3 regions of the Cellvibrio sp. genome follow, and region 1 is predicted to be linked to each of the others. Evidence: predicted binding sites of a transcription regulator. Region 1 holds the regulator's gene; each other region holds the start of a gene.
The links. The regulator sigma-54, encoded in region 1, starts transcription at its own class of promoters, with help from an activator protein. The targets are predictions, from matches to a motif close to TGGCACANNNNTTGCNNT.
Positions count from the first base shown of each region.

Region 1 (2,461 bases):
TGCTGGTTACATACTCTCTCATGGAATCGGTAACTTCTACATGGCGACCGCTGATATTTATTTGCATAGATACTTCCTCTCGCTAGAAACAAAACGGTTGCGGCTGGCACAACCTCGCATTACATCCATGAATTTTTTTGATCCGAACTTTATTGGTACTACAACTAATACAATTAAATAGCTAAATAGTTTTGCGTTCATTCGACGGTGGAATATTGAGTGATTCACGGTATTTGGCGATGGTGCGGCGCGCCACTTGAATCCCCTGCTCGGCTAGCAGATCGGTAATCTTGCTATCGCTGAGCGGTTTTTTCGGGTTCTCGGCGCTCACCAATTTTTTGATGATTGCGCGAATCGCAGTTGATGAACATTCGCCGCCGCTGTCGGTGCTGACATGGCTGGAGAAAAAATATTTCAGTTCAAAAATACCCTGCGGGGTATGCATGTATTTTTGTGTGGTCACACGTGAAATTGTAGATTCGTGCATCTCCACAATTTCGGCGATATCGTGTAGCACCAGGGGTTTCATCGCCTCGGGGCCGTAATCCAAAAAGCCGCGCTGTTTTTCCACAATACAACTCGCCACTTTCAGCAGGGTTTCATTGCGGCTCTGCAAACTTTTCAAGAACCAGCGCGCTTCCTGCAAATTATCTTTAAGGAAGGTGTTGTCGGTGCTGGAGTCGGCGCGTTTCACCATGGAGGCGTAGTCGGAATTGATGCGCAGGCGCGGCGCAATATCCGGATTGAGTTCCACTATCCAGCGGCCATCACGCTTTTCAACGAATACATCAGGTACGACATATTCGGTATCGCCGTTGGCGATCATATCCCCCGGGCGGGGATTCAAACTTTGGATTAATGCCACTGCCTGGCTTAATTCAGCTTCTTTCAATTTGGTGCGGCGCATCAGCTGGCGATAATCGCGGCTGCCGAGCACTGGCAAATATTGCTTGGCAATTAATTTTGCCGATTCCAAAAACGGTGTTTTCGGATCAAATTGCTGTAGTTGCACTAACAGGCATTCAGATAGATTTTGACTGCATACACCGCAAGGGTCGAATTGTTGCAAGCGGTGCTGCACTGCTTCAACTTCGTCGAGTTCCAGTTCTTCAAAATCGCCGCGCATACCTTCAAAAATTTCTTCGATGGTGATGGACAGCATGCCGCTCGGTTCCACCGCATCGATAATTGCCATCGCCAGTACGCGGTCGCGATCCGACATGGGCGTCAGGTTTAACTGCCACATCAAATGGTCATAGAGCGAATCAGTTGCGGCGCGGCGACTTTCAAAATCATTGTCTTCGTTGTCGTAGTTGCTGGAGCTGCTGCTGGAGGACGATTGGTAAACATCATCCCAACTGGTATCGACCGGGAGGTCGCTGGGGATGGAATCGCTCCAGTCGCCGCTGTCAGCACTAAAGCCATCACCTTCGCCGTATACATCGCTATCGCCAAAACTTTCACTTTCACCTTCACCGAAGCTTTCACCGCCTTCGGAATAGCTATTGGTTTCGCTGTAGTTGTCGGCTGTGCTGGAGGAGAAATTTTCGCTCGCGGTAAAGTCGGTGCCGTGGTCAGTGCCAGCTTCAGCGGCTATCTCCAATTGGCGGGTGTAATCCGCTTTATCCAGTTCGCTCCCTTCGTAATCATTGGTGCTGCTGGGACTATCGAAGCTTTCTTCCACTTCCAGCATGGGGTTGGATTCAAGCGCTTCCTGTATTTCTTGCTGCAGGTCTAACGTCGATAATTGCAAGAGGCGGATGGCCTGTTGCAATTGCGGAGTCATGGTCAGCTGCTGACCGAGTTTGAGTTGGAGAGATTGCTTCATTATGTGAACGACAAACCCTTATAACGCAGGATGGAAAACATCAGATAGGTGGAGTTTAGTCAGGGTTTGGCGCGCAAGCAATAAGCTTAAGCAAGCTTTATGCCTAATGATCAAATAATGTTACTTGTCAAGTTGTTTGTGTGTTGCCTAAGGTGTTGCTGACGGGCGGTTGGTAACACCGGAGGTGACGGGTTTAGCCATCTTTACAGCCGGAAATGCTCGCCTAAATAGACTTCGCGTACCTTGCTGTTGCTGAGTACGGTTTCGGCATCGCCCTCGGCAATAATGTGCCCTTCGCTAACGATATAGGCGGTCTCACAGATATCGAGCGTTTCCCGCACGTTGTGGTCGGTTATCAGCACGCCGATACCACGGTCTTTAAGATGGCGCACAATTTCTTTGATGTCGTTGACTGAAATAGGGTCAACACCGGCAAAGGGCTCATCGAGAAGGATAAATTTAGGGTCGGTGGCCAGCGCACGGGCGATTTCTACCCGGCGGCGTTCACCGCCTGAAAGTGCCATCCCCAGGCTGTCGCGAATGTGGGTGATATGGAATTCATTAAGCAACGATTCGAGCTTTTCCTGGCGCTGGGTTCGATCCAGATCTTTGCGCGTTTCCAGGATTGCCATG
Region 1 covers NZ_JBRFPI010000512.1:36-2,496, forward strand. The annotation lists partial or broken gene ACWA6V_RS20515 (HPF/RaiA family ribosome-associated protein) at 1-67, opposite strand, end outside; gene ACWA6V_RS20520 (RNA polymerase factor sigma-54) at 182-1,828, opposite strand; partial or broken gene lptB (LPS export ABC transporter ATP-binding protein) at 2,032-2,461, opposite strand, start outside.

Region 2 (5,725 bases), on a different contig from region 1:
TGTGAATCCAGAGCGCTCTGGGGCATAACACCATTAGCTACAACACTCGCCGCTCGCCACGTGTGATCATCACATCATTGGTACTTGCAAAGCGTCGCTGCATTAAACCGTTTTCGGCAAACTCCCAATTTTCATTGCCATAAGAGCGAAACCACTGTTCTTCTGCATCGTGCCAGGCACTGTCCGGTGTATAAGCCATGGCGACCCGCTCAGGGTCGCGACTATTCCAGGCTTATTCCGCTGCTTGCACTTTTTTCAGTGCTGACGCCTGGTTAAAGGGTGGCAGTGGCGGTTTGGGAAACACAGCCGTTAAATCAGTTGCTGTGTATAAATTCATGACGATAGTTACCAGGCTTTATAGGGCAAGAATTTGCCGTTGAGGTTGATGATCACACGATCGCCTTTGGGATTTTCTTCTTTGCCAATCTCCATAGAGAAATCAATCGCACTCATAATTCCATCGCCAAATTTTTCATGAATTATTTCTTTAATCGTTGGGCCATAGACGCCAATCATTTCATAGAGGCGATAAATCAATGGATCTTGTGGAATGCTGTGCTCCCAACTTTTGCTCGGGCATTCCATCAGTGCTAATTTTGCGGATTCCGGCAAATCAAATACCTTACACAGCGCTTCGGCTTTGTCAGCGGGTGCGCTGTTCATCCCCAAGCAGACCGAGGTAGTCCACACCGGCGACATACCAATGCTGGCCGCTACCCCTTCCCAGGTCAGATTCATTTTTTGTTTGGCAATCACAATTGCCTCCACAACGTCGTGCTTTTTCATAGTGATTTCCTCAGGCATTAACAAGGTGATTAATAGTTATCGATTGCTCGACAGGTGTTTGATCCAGTGGTGATGATTTTGTAACAGCTAATCCACTCATAAAGAGAGGATTAACAGTGATAGGAAATTCATCGCTCGCAGAATGTTTAGTAAAGGTTTTTGAACGCTTCACTAAAAACTCCACCAGATGATTGCGAATAGTGTAATAACCGGGATGATGAATTATCTCTGCACGTTTGCGTGGTTTGGGCAAATCCACAATCACAGATTCCGCAATCACGGCGCGCGGTCCATTGCTCATCAATAAAATACGATCCGATAATAGAATTGCTTCATCGATATCATGGGTAATCATAAAAACGGTTTGGCGGGTTTCGGCGCAGATGTTGACCAGCTCATCTTGAATAACGCCCCGTGTTAAAGCATCCAATGCGCCGAAAGGTTCGTCGAGCAATAATAGTTTTGGTTGGGTGGCAAAAGCGCGGGCGATGGAAACTCGCTGGCGCATTCCGCCAGATAATTGTGCGGGTTTGCGCTGCTCAACACCTTGTAAACCCACCATGGTTAGATAGCGCAAACTATGCGTGCGAACTTCTTCTTTACTCCACTGTGGCCAGCGGGCGCGCACTCCAAAAATCACATTGTCGAGTGCACTTAACCAGGGTAATAGCGAATAATTTTGAAATACGACTCCGCGCTCCAAACTCGGGCCGCTCACTTCGCGGCCATCCATAATCACCACACCTTCGCTGGGCACATCCAAACCGGCAAGCGTGTTCATGATGGTCGATTTGCCACAACCGGAGTGACCAATAATGCAAACAAACTCGCCTTTCTCTATGGTGAAATTGGCCTGCTCAAATACGGTGAGCGTTTCTTGCTTTGATGCAAAGCGTTTTGCCAGTTGTTGAACTTGTAAAAACGATTGGCTCATTCCACTACTCCTCGTACTGCACTAATTTAGTAGCGGCAGTGAGCATCAAATCTAACAACATGCCCACCACACCAATCATTAAAATCGAAAAAATCACGCTGGTTAAATCCAGATTGTTCCACTCATTCCACACGTAGTAGCCAATCCCGGTTCCTCCTACCAACATTTCTGCAGCGACTATGACTAACCAGGCGATGCCGATAGAAATGCGCATGCCGGTTAAAATAGTCGGCGCTGCCGCAGGTAAAATAACGGTGAACGCAGTGCGTAAAGGTGAGAGTTCATGGGTGCGGGCGACATTAATCCAATCTTCGCGCACGTTGGCCACACCAAATGCAGTATTCAATAGCATCGGCCAAATCGAACAAATAAAAATGACAAATATCGCAGAGGTTTCAGAATCTTTAATTACAAATAGTGCGAGCGGCATCCAGGCCAGCGGCGATATAGGGCGCAACAATTGAATGTAGGGATTTAAAGCGCGATACATGAGCGGCGACATACCGATTAAAAACCCCACCGGCAGTGCGATAATTACTGCAAGAAAGAATCCACTCAGGACACGGTAAATCGAATAACCTAATTGAATACCTATGCCCTTATCGTTGGGGCCTGCATCATAAAATGGATTGCTCAACTCTTCCCATGCACGCACAGCAATTGCCGATGGCGGTGGAATTCGCGCTTCCTGTTCCGCACCGCCCATTAGCAATTCATATTCAGATTGCGCTTCAGTTGTTTCAGGTACCTGTACTGCAAATTCCCAGGTACCCAAAACAATCACTAAAAATGTTAGTGATAAAACCCACGCGCGAATATCCAGCGAACGCATGGTTAACTTCTCCGAATCGCAAAGCTGTTGATGTATTCTTCCGGTTTGGTTACATCAAACTCTTTACCCATAATGAAATAGTTTTTGTTGGTGCTAGTCGGCACCGCATAGCCCAACTCTTTCATCACTTTTTCGCAATCGGCAGCGAGATACACTTCGCGTGCAATGCCTTGATAATCCATATCCCCTTTGATGTAACCCCAGCGTTTCATTTGCGTGAGAATCCAAACCGCCATGGAATGCCAGGGGAAAGGATCAAAATCAATTCGCGCGGGATCATTCTTGACGGCGCCCAAACCATCGGCATAACGACCAAGCAATACTTGTTCAATCACTTGCACCGGCTGGTTGAGATAATTGGCGGGAGCAATTGCCGCTGCAATATCTTTGCGATTTTCTGCAGCTGATGAAAAGTGCGTTGCTTCAACAATCGATTTCAGCAATGCGCCATAGGTATTGGGATTAGTCAGCGCGAATTCTTTGCTGCAAGCAAAGGCGCAACAAGGGTGACCATCCCAGATGTCTTTGGTGAGCGTGTGGATAAAGCCGACTTTTTCCCAAACTGCGCGTTGATTAAACGGATCTGGCGAAAGGTACCCATCGAGATTGCCCGCGCGCAAATTGGCAACCATTTCCGGCGGCGGCACCACACGAATCTGCACATCTTTATCGGGATCAATACCGTGTTCAGCGAGGTAATAACGCAATAAAAAATTGTGCATGGAAAATTCAAAGGGCACGCCAAATTTAAATCCCTTCCACTGCTTGGGGTCGCGTTTATCTTTGTGATCCACATGCAACACAATTGCCTGGCCATTAATATTTTCCACCGCCGGCATGATGAAAGGTTTAGCGGTTGAGCCTACACCCAGGCTCATCGCCAGTGGCATGGGTGTGAGCATATGCGAAGCATCGTATTCACCCGCGAGGGATTTATCGCGCGCAACTGCCCAGCCAGCGGTTTTAATGACTTCCACTTCAAGCCCGTGTTTTGCGTAAAAACCCATGGGATGCGCCATGATAATCGGCGTAGCACAGGTGATAGGCACAAAGCCCACACTGAGTTTTTTCTTCTCTAACGGGCCGCCCTGTTCTTTGGCTGCGGCCTTAATTGCACCCAGAGGCAATACGGATGACAAAGCGGCAGCAAGGGTTCCCCCGCCTATCGCACGAATAAAACGACGGCGACTGTTGTCATCCTGATTGAAGAGTGCGCGCACAATGGTATTTTCAATCGCGCGATCCATCAGCTCATCGGCAGAAGCGAAGCGTGGGGTTTTTGTATCCTGCCCAACAGATAAGCCCGAATTTTTTTCCGCCTGATTTTCCAACGCTTGGGCATAGGCTTGCGGATTCATCGCCAATTGGCAGGATTCGCACGAGCAACCTTTGGTGTGGGTTAAAGACACTTCACTATCGTAGGCATCACTCAAACTTTTGTTGCGCATAACGCCCCCTTTTTAGGCACAGGGCACCAGTAAGTGGCGCATCTGTGTAATGGTCTGAAAAATGAGTTGTTGAATTTTGTTGTACAAGATCAGTGATTGCGATCCTTGTGCCAATAATGCAAAAAATCACAATCCGCTGATTTCATTCAATTTTTTATTTTCTTCATCGTCATATGCCAACACGAAATTTCGTGATCAACGAAACTTCGTTGAGCTTGGCACGATTTTTCGTTGTAACTGGTATGAGTAATTCATAGAGGAGACTCGCGTGAACCAAATAATTACATCGCCGTGCCACCATCAACACACTGTTATTCCCGCTATCAGCCAGGTATTTCAGGAGTTCGCGCAACAAAACCAACTTTTATTAAATGCGGCCGGTGAAGGTATTTATGGTGTGGATGCGGAAGGACGTGCAACTTTCGTCAACCCGGCTGCTGAACGGATTTTGGGTTGGAAGGCTGATGAGTTGCTCGGCAAAAATATTCATTTGGCGATTCACCACAGCCATACCGATGGTTCGGATTATTGTGTGCAGGACTGTCCGATTTTTGCCGCGTTTCGCGACGGTACAGTGCGACGCGTAGACGATGAAGTCTTCTGGTGTTGCGATGGTCACGCCGTACCAGTGGAATACACCAGCACACCGGTTTATGACCAGGAAAAACTCATGGGAGCCGTGGTGATTTTTCGAGATGTTTCAGAGCGAAAAAGCGCTGAAGCAAAATTGCATTCCACGATGGAAGAACTGCGCGAGGCCTTGGAGCAAGTTAAACAATTGACCCACAAACTGGAATTGGAAAATGCCTATTTACAACAGGAAATCAGCGAAGGTTTTAACTCCCATCATATTGTGGGTAATAGCGCAGTTGTGCAGCAGATTGATTACCAGATCAAGCTGGTTGCCCCAACAATCGCAACCGTATTGATTACCGGCGAATCCGGCACAGGGAAAGAATTAATTGCGCGTGCTATTCATCGCGCGAGTGAGCGTAATCAACGCCCATTAATTCGGGTTAACTGCGCGGCCATTCCACCGGAATTATTTGAAAGCGAATTTTTTGGCCATGTACGCGGTGCATTCTCCGGCGCCGTCAATGCCCGCCTTGGGCGTTTTGAAGTGGCTGATGGTGGCACTTTATTTTTGGATGAAATAGGTGAATTACCTATAGCACTACAGGGAAAATTATTGCGCGTATTACAGGATGGGGAATTTGAACGGGTCGGTGAATCTATCACCCGGAAAGTAGACGTAAGGGTTATTGCAGCTACCAATCGCAATTTAAAGCATTTGGTTGATCAAGGCCTCTTCCGCGAGGATTTGTATTTTCGCTTGAATGTATTTCCGATTCGCTCCGCACCCTTACGTGAGCGATTGGAGGATATCCCTCTGCTGGTTGCGCATTTTTTAAAAGCGACTTGCCAACGCTTCCATAAACCGACGTTAAAAGTATCGCTCGGCCAAATTCAGCGTCTGCAGGAATACCCTTGGCCGGGCAATATTCGCGAGCTGGAAAATCGTATCGAGCGGCAAGTCATTTTAAGTTTGGGTGATAAATTGGTACTGGATGATTTTCCACTAACGTCTACACCAGCAGTAAAACAGTTACCACAAGGAGCAGAATGTCTAACAGAAGAAAGTGTTAAAAATTTGCAGTATCAAGCGACTCTGGATGCACTGCGAAAAGCCGATGGGAAAATTTACGGTGCTGGAGGTGCTGCAAA
Region 2 covers NZ_JBRFPI010000024.1:7,879-13,603, forward strand. The annotation lists partial or broken gene ACWA6V_RS02775 (DUF1348 family protein) at 38-220, opposite strand; gene cynS (cyanase) at 346-786, opposite strand; gene ACWA6V_RS02785 (ABC transporter ATP-binding protein) at 797-1,720, opposite strand; gene ntrB (nitrate ABC transporter permease) at 1,725-2,552, opposite strand; gene ACWA6V_RS02795 (CmpA/NrtA family ABC transporter substrate-binding protein) at 2,555-4,000, opposite strand; gene ACWA6V_RS02800 (sigma-54 interaction domain-containing protein) at 4,269-5,725, shown strand, end outside.
Region 2: the regulator sigma-54 is predicted to act here: its motif matches at 4,096-4,113, upstream of ACWA6V_RS02795 (CmpA/NrtA family ABC transporter substrate-binding protein).

Region 3 (5,725 bases), on a different contig from region 1:
ACCAGGTTCGGCACGGCCATCGGGTCAACACCCTTGGCGACCAACAAAAAATCTGGGCAATCCTTGGTATAGAAACCAAGCAAGAAGATGGCACCAGTGAAGGATATTTATATTCACCCGATGTGTACCCGATTAATTTTGCACTGGACCGCCAGATCGATAGCGCCTTTATCAATCTAAACACCTATGCAACTGAAGCCTGGTTAGTTCAAGCCAGTATTCGCCGCGATGATACTGACGGTTTTGATGCAAATGACAGTGGCCAAATCGGTACCAAATTTACACTAAACAATAACTGGACGTTATTTGCTAATTGGGGTGAAGGCTTTAAATTGCCGAGCTTTTTTGCACTCGGCCACCCACTGGTTGGCAATCCTGATTTAAAACCAGAAACAGTAGCCACACGCGATGCAGGTTTTGAATTTAATAAAAATTCATTTAACGCACGAGTCAGCTATTTTGACCATCACTATCGCAACTTGATTGATTTTGATTCTGAAACATTTAAAAACGTCAACCGCTCGCGCGTCGAAACTAGCGGTGTTGAATCTGAATTTAATTGGCAAGTACAACAAAACCTCAGCTTACGCGCACATGCCAGCTACACCGATATCGATATGATTTCTTCTAACAATCATTTGCTCGGCCGCCCACAAGTAACCTACGGCACATCCGTTAACTATCAATTAAATGATGCGTGGAGTTTCAATGCGCAGTATATGCGTGTAGATGAACGCTTCGCCGTGAGCCGCTATACCGGCACCGATGTTGAGCAAACACTGGCACCCTACAACCGTTTTGATGCAAGCGTACACTGGCAACTCAATGCGCAAACCCGGCTGGGTTTAACGTTGGAAAACCTTGCAGATGAAGACTACTACACCGACATAGGTTTTCCCGCATCAGGGCAGCTCGCCAAATTGAACCTGCGCCTAAACTTTTAGGTTTTAAGCCACATAAACAAAAACGCCCAAGTACTGTTCTTGGGCGCTTTCATTTGTAGGTTGTACACGCCTCGCAAGATGAGCTTAAGAGCAGGTATCCCCTTCGGTCATGTCAGGGACCCCTTTCGCTTCAGATCAGCGCTATCCAAAACACCTCATCCCGCCGCTCAAATTTCAGTCGAAAAAATTTACATCGCCCCTTAAACATCCTCCTTAACAATACACTAACCATTTGTTTTTAATAGTAAAAAATCACATGGCACACATTATGCTGCTAGCCTCGTGGCTTAGGCTATTTTTAACTCACTCATTTTGGCTAAAGTAAAAAGGACGACTAACATGAAACTTATCAAGATCGCAGCTGCGGCGCTCATTACATTGAGCTCATTCGCAGCACAAGCAGGACTGATGTACATTGATGGGGGCGCCAACTTCCCGGTACCCACAAACAATTACTTCAAAAACGTGCTTAATCCACAGACCTACAACATCGGCGGCAACCTCAAAGCCAACCAGACAGAGTCCCTGTTTTTGAGCTTTGAATTTCTAGGTAAAGAAGCTGGCTGGACCAACACTTTCACATCTGAAGGCAATACCATCACCACCAGTGGTGGCTCCTTCTCATACAGCAAAGCTTACACCCTGGGTGAATTGATCCAATTTACCTTCAAAACTGGCGGTGCCGTTGTACCTAACACTGTAGCCAACGGCAATAACAATGACGGCGAACAACTCGTATCATTTGCTATTGCATTGGACACTGAGTTTAACGGCGTTATGTATGATGCCATTCTGTTCTTTGATGACACAGGCGGCTACAAAGATGACGACAACCACGACGACTTGGTAATCGGCATCAAGGCAAGCGTTCCAGAATCATCAACTTTTGTATTGATGTTGATGGGCTTGGCTGGCTTGTTTGCGGCGCGTCGATTGAAGGCTTAATTTAGGCCCAAGCTAAAATAAACCCGGCTTTATGCCGGGTTTATTTTTACTAATCAAAAAAAATTAGCTACTGACCAATGAAGGTATTAATTGTAAGCCGCCCTGTACGCGGGTTAGAGTCGAACAGAAAGTCAGGTGATATATTGCCAGAATGTAAACTAGTGCAGCGATAAATAATCATGCGATTGAAAACAGCCTCGTAAGAAGCTATTTGCTCAAACAACTGATTACTGCCATTCATATAACACTGAGGATAGGCAGTTTTATTTAGCCCATTTTTCAGCTCTTCAATATAAGTCGCCGACCGACTGCTATCAACAAACTCAAATCCGGTATCCCTATGGCGATAGAGCGAAGTTCCGCCTTTATCGCTGCCACATAAATAATGTACTGCTGCCAACTCAGAAGATATCAACGAATCATAATGAGGCATACATTGCGGCAACTTTAATTGTTCAGGTGCAGTTAGCACCATCGAATAATCCGCTTTGACATGCTTAACCATCGAATCATCAATGACGAACGTTGAATGGATAACATCTCTTAAATAGTAATGAATTAGCTGAATATAATTTTCCGGTGTAGAGGCACGCAAACCTGGGTACAGAGCATCAACCTTATTTAGCTTTATGTAACGCGCACAAAATTCCACTAAATAATGTGGATCACTTAAAAAATTATCAACCACAAGAACAGGTTGTTGTTCATTTCCTACGTAATCCACACGATAGTCAAAGTCAGGGTGTAACTGCATAGCGGGATTATCTCGTTATTGCCAACTGTTTTTTCACTTCGCCATGTCTGCGGAGCAATGCTCCGCAATATATTGGGCATGAGCAGGCAAGTAATCCACTGCAGTATCGAGAACTCGCTTAATGTGAGTCATACGCCTGGTAAACTCAGCATCAGGTACAACATCTACAAGTGGATGGTAACCCTTGGGATATAGCCCTTGACCCAACATGACCTCTACCCAACTAATCTCATTAAACAACTCAGAGTTAAAACGATGCACATGTGCATTTTCTTTAAACACTTCCATTTTTTGAGCCAAACTATCCGGAACTGACATTCCCCTGCAATAGTTCCAAAACTCGGAATCACTTCTGTTAGTCACTTTATAATGCAATATCAAAAAGTCGCGAATCCGTTCATATTCAAAACCGACCTGCTCATTATAAATATCTATCTCTACCTGACTGATTGTTTTTCTTGGAAACACAGACATTATTCTTGCTATAGCGCTCTGCACTAAATGAATACTGGTTGATTCAAGTGGCTCCATAAAACCGGATGACAACCCAATCGCCACACAGTTTTTATGCCAGAATTGTTTGCGACGCCCAGTAACAAACTTTATTAACTTTGGTTCAGCCAGAGTCTCGCCTTGAATATTATTTAGCAGTAAATCTCTTGCTGAATCTACATCAGTAAAACGACGGGAAAAAACGTGTCCATTGCCTGTTCTATGCTGCAAAGGAATGCGCCATTGCCAACCCGCTGTATGCGCAGTTGCTCTTGTGTAAGACGGCAAAGGATCAAGCTTTTGGCTAGGCACTGCCCACGCAGTATCGCACGGCAGCCAATGCGACCAATCCTCATATTCAACATTCAATGCTTTTCCAATCAACAGCGCATGTAGCCCCGAGCAATCAATAAAAAAATCACCGTTAACTTCTTGGCCGTTTTCTAAACTAACCGTTTTAATGTAACCAGAATCCTCATCAAGATTCACATTCGAGATTCGACCTTCAATACGCTGTACACCCAGTTTTTCTGAAAACTCTCTCAAGTATTTTGCATACAATCCAGCGTCAAAGTGATAAGCGTAGGCAATATTAGATAGCGGGGAATTACCCGCATCAATTGATCGCATAAACTTGTTTTTTTGGGAGGCCAACGAATTAAAACAATATTCACCAATATCAGCTGAACCACCCTGTTTATTCAATTTTAACCAATAGTGATAAAATGGTATTGAGTCCATATCATTACCCACACCACCAAAAGCATGGATATAGCTCTCTCCGATCGTCCCCCAGTTTACGAATTCAATACCTAATTTAAATGAACCTTGCGTTTTCCGAATAAAATCGTTTTCGTCAATATTCAGGGATTGATTAAAAACTTGAATTTGCGGAATGGTGGCTTCGCCTACACCAATCGTCCCAATATCATCAGATTCGACCAGAACCACTTCACAGAATTGATTTTTAAAGAATTTTGAAAATGCTGCTGCGGCCATCCAGCCCGCAGTCCCACCACCAACGATAACTATTTTTTTTATATTATCTAATGCATTAATCCCACTCATAATTCATCTCTTATAGACTAATTAACCAAAGGAGTTAGCGGCAAATTTTTCATTACCGAAGCTTCAACCTTGCCAATATGTTCTTTAATGGTTTTCTCATCGATAAAGGAAACCATAGGCTCTGTACCATCAAACTTAAATCCCAAACCCAACAAAAGCCATACCTGCCACTCAGTTTTAAAAAATTCATTTTCCAGCACTGGATACCTACCGCGACAACCAAATAGACTCGCCTTGTAACTGGCAGAACTTGTCAGAGGGATTGCTGAATTTTTCAGATTACTTTTGGCAAACAAAGCATTTAAGCTCAGCTGGGTAATGTCGCGCAGGTTTTCCAAGGAGCCTCTGAATGCTTTATTAAATTCATCAACAACCGAACAATCATCGGATGGCGACGGAAAATATCGCAATAGAAGTTTCAACACTATCAAATTCAGATCAATAGCTGAAAACAGAGGTGAATGCACATTTGCCATGGCAGGGCCAAAATTTAAACATCGGGAAGCTCTTGGCGCTTTGTGTACATATACATCACCCGAATCCCGATCCATGAAACGATAAACATTTAAAACCGCAAGATTGCGATGAGACACCTCACAGACCCAAGATGTTTCATCCAATGCTTTCACTTTATTAACCAAAGCAGAAAGAGCATTATTTTTTTTGGCTTGCGATTTCAGTTCAAGTGGCATACTCGCAAACCAACTTTCCACTCCATGCTCCCCAATCATCAACCCCGGAACAGTATTAATCAAATAGTCACACTTATAGGGGACATTTAACTCACCTAATACATACTCCCCATCGTCATATCCAATCCGGGATATTTTTTCTTCGCTGACTTCTACTCCTAACCTTAAGGACATTGTCTTCAGAAACTGAAGGAATGCCTCCGTCTCGAATGACCATGATGACTCATAGGTTGAAAATATTGACTGGAAATTTTGTGTTGGCTTTTGAAATCTTCCAGCCAAAACAGAAGCAGCAGCAATTGATAATTTATTTAAATCAACAGGATAGTTTTGTTGCATATATCTCATCACTATCTGATGAAACTCAACAGCTCCAATCGGAGCACCATACTGCCCCCACACGTGAATAAAGGGGGCTTGGTCATCAAAAAGATATGCAGTACCTAATTTAGGGTGAAGACTGGCCGAATCCACCAATGCTTCGCGTAAAATCTCTATGGCTTTAAAAAATTCATTAATTAAAGGCAGGGGAGATTGCAAATCTGCGGTAGCTTCAGGCTCCACACCAACGTACAAGGTTATTTTTGTATCGGTATGTTGTAGTTGTTTTGCCATAAAAGCACATATCATCCATGCAGATAGACCGTTTCCCACAATAGCGATTTTTTCGAAGTTATTCATCGTCTAACCCCATATAAACTCATCCGAGAAGCCGGGGGGCGAGCGTCTGTTTTATTTTTAAGTGTCTCAATCTGACTAACAATGCGATTTAGGTGCATTGGCATTTCCTTTACCAGCGCTATTGCCTCTTGAATACTTTTAGGCGTAAG
Region 3 covers NZ_JBRFPI010000239.1:1,361-7,085, reverse strand. The annotation lists partial or broken gene ACWA6V_RS14370 (TonB-dependent receptor domain-containing protein) at 1-944, shown strand, start outside; gene ACWA6V_RS14365 (PEP-CTERM sorting domain-containing protein) at 1,284-1,889, shown strand; gene ACWA6V_RS14360 (DUF6445 family protein) at 1,957-2,643, opposite strand; gene ACWA6V_RS14355 (tryptophan halogenase family protein) at 2,677-4,203, opposite strand; gene ACWA6V_RS14350 (tryptophan 7-halogenase) at 4,221-5,576, opposite strand; partial or broken gene ACWA6V_RS14345 (tryptophan halogenase family protein) at 5,573-5,725, opposite strand, start outside.
Region 3: the regulator sigma-54 is predicted to act here: its motif matches at 1,202-1,219, upstream of ACWA6V_RS14365 (PEP-CTERM sorting domain-containing protein).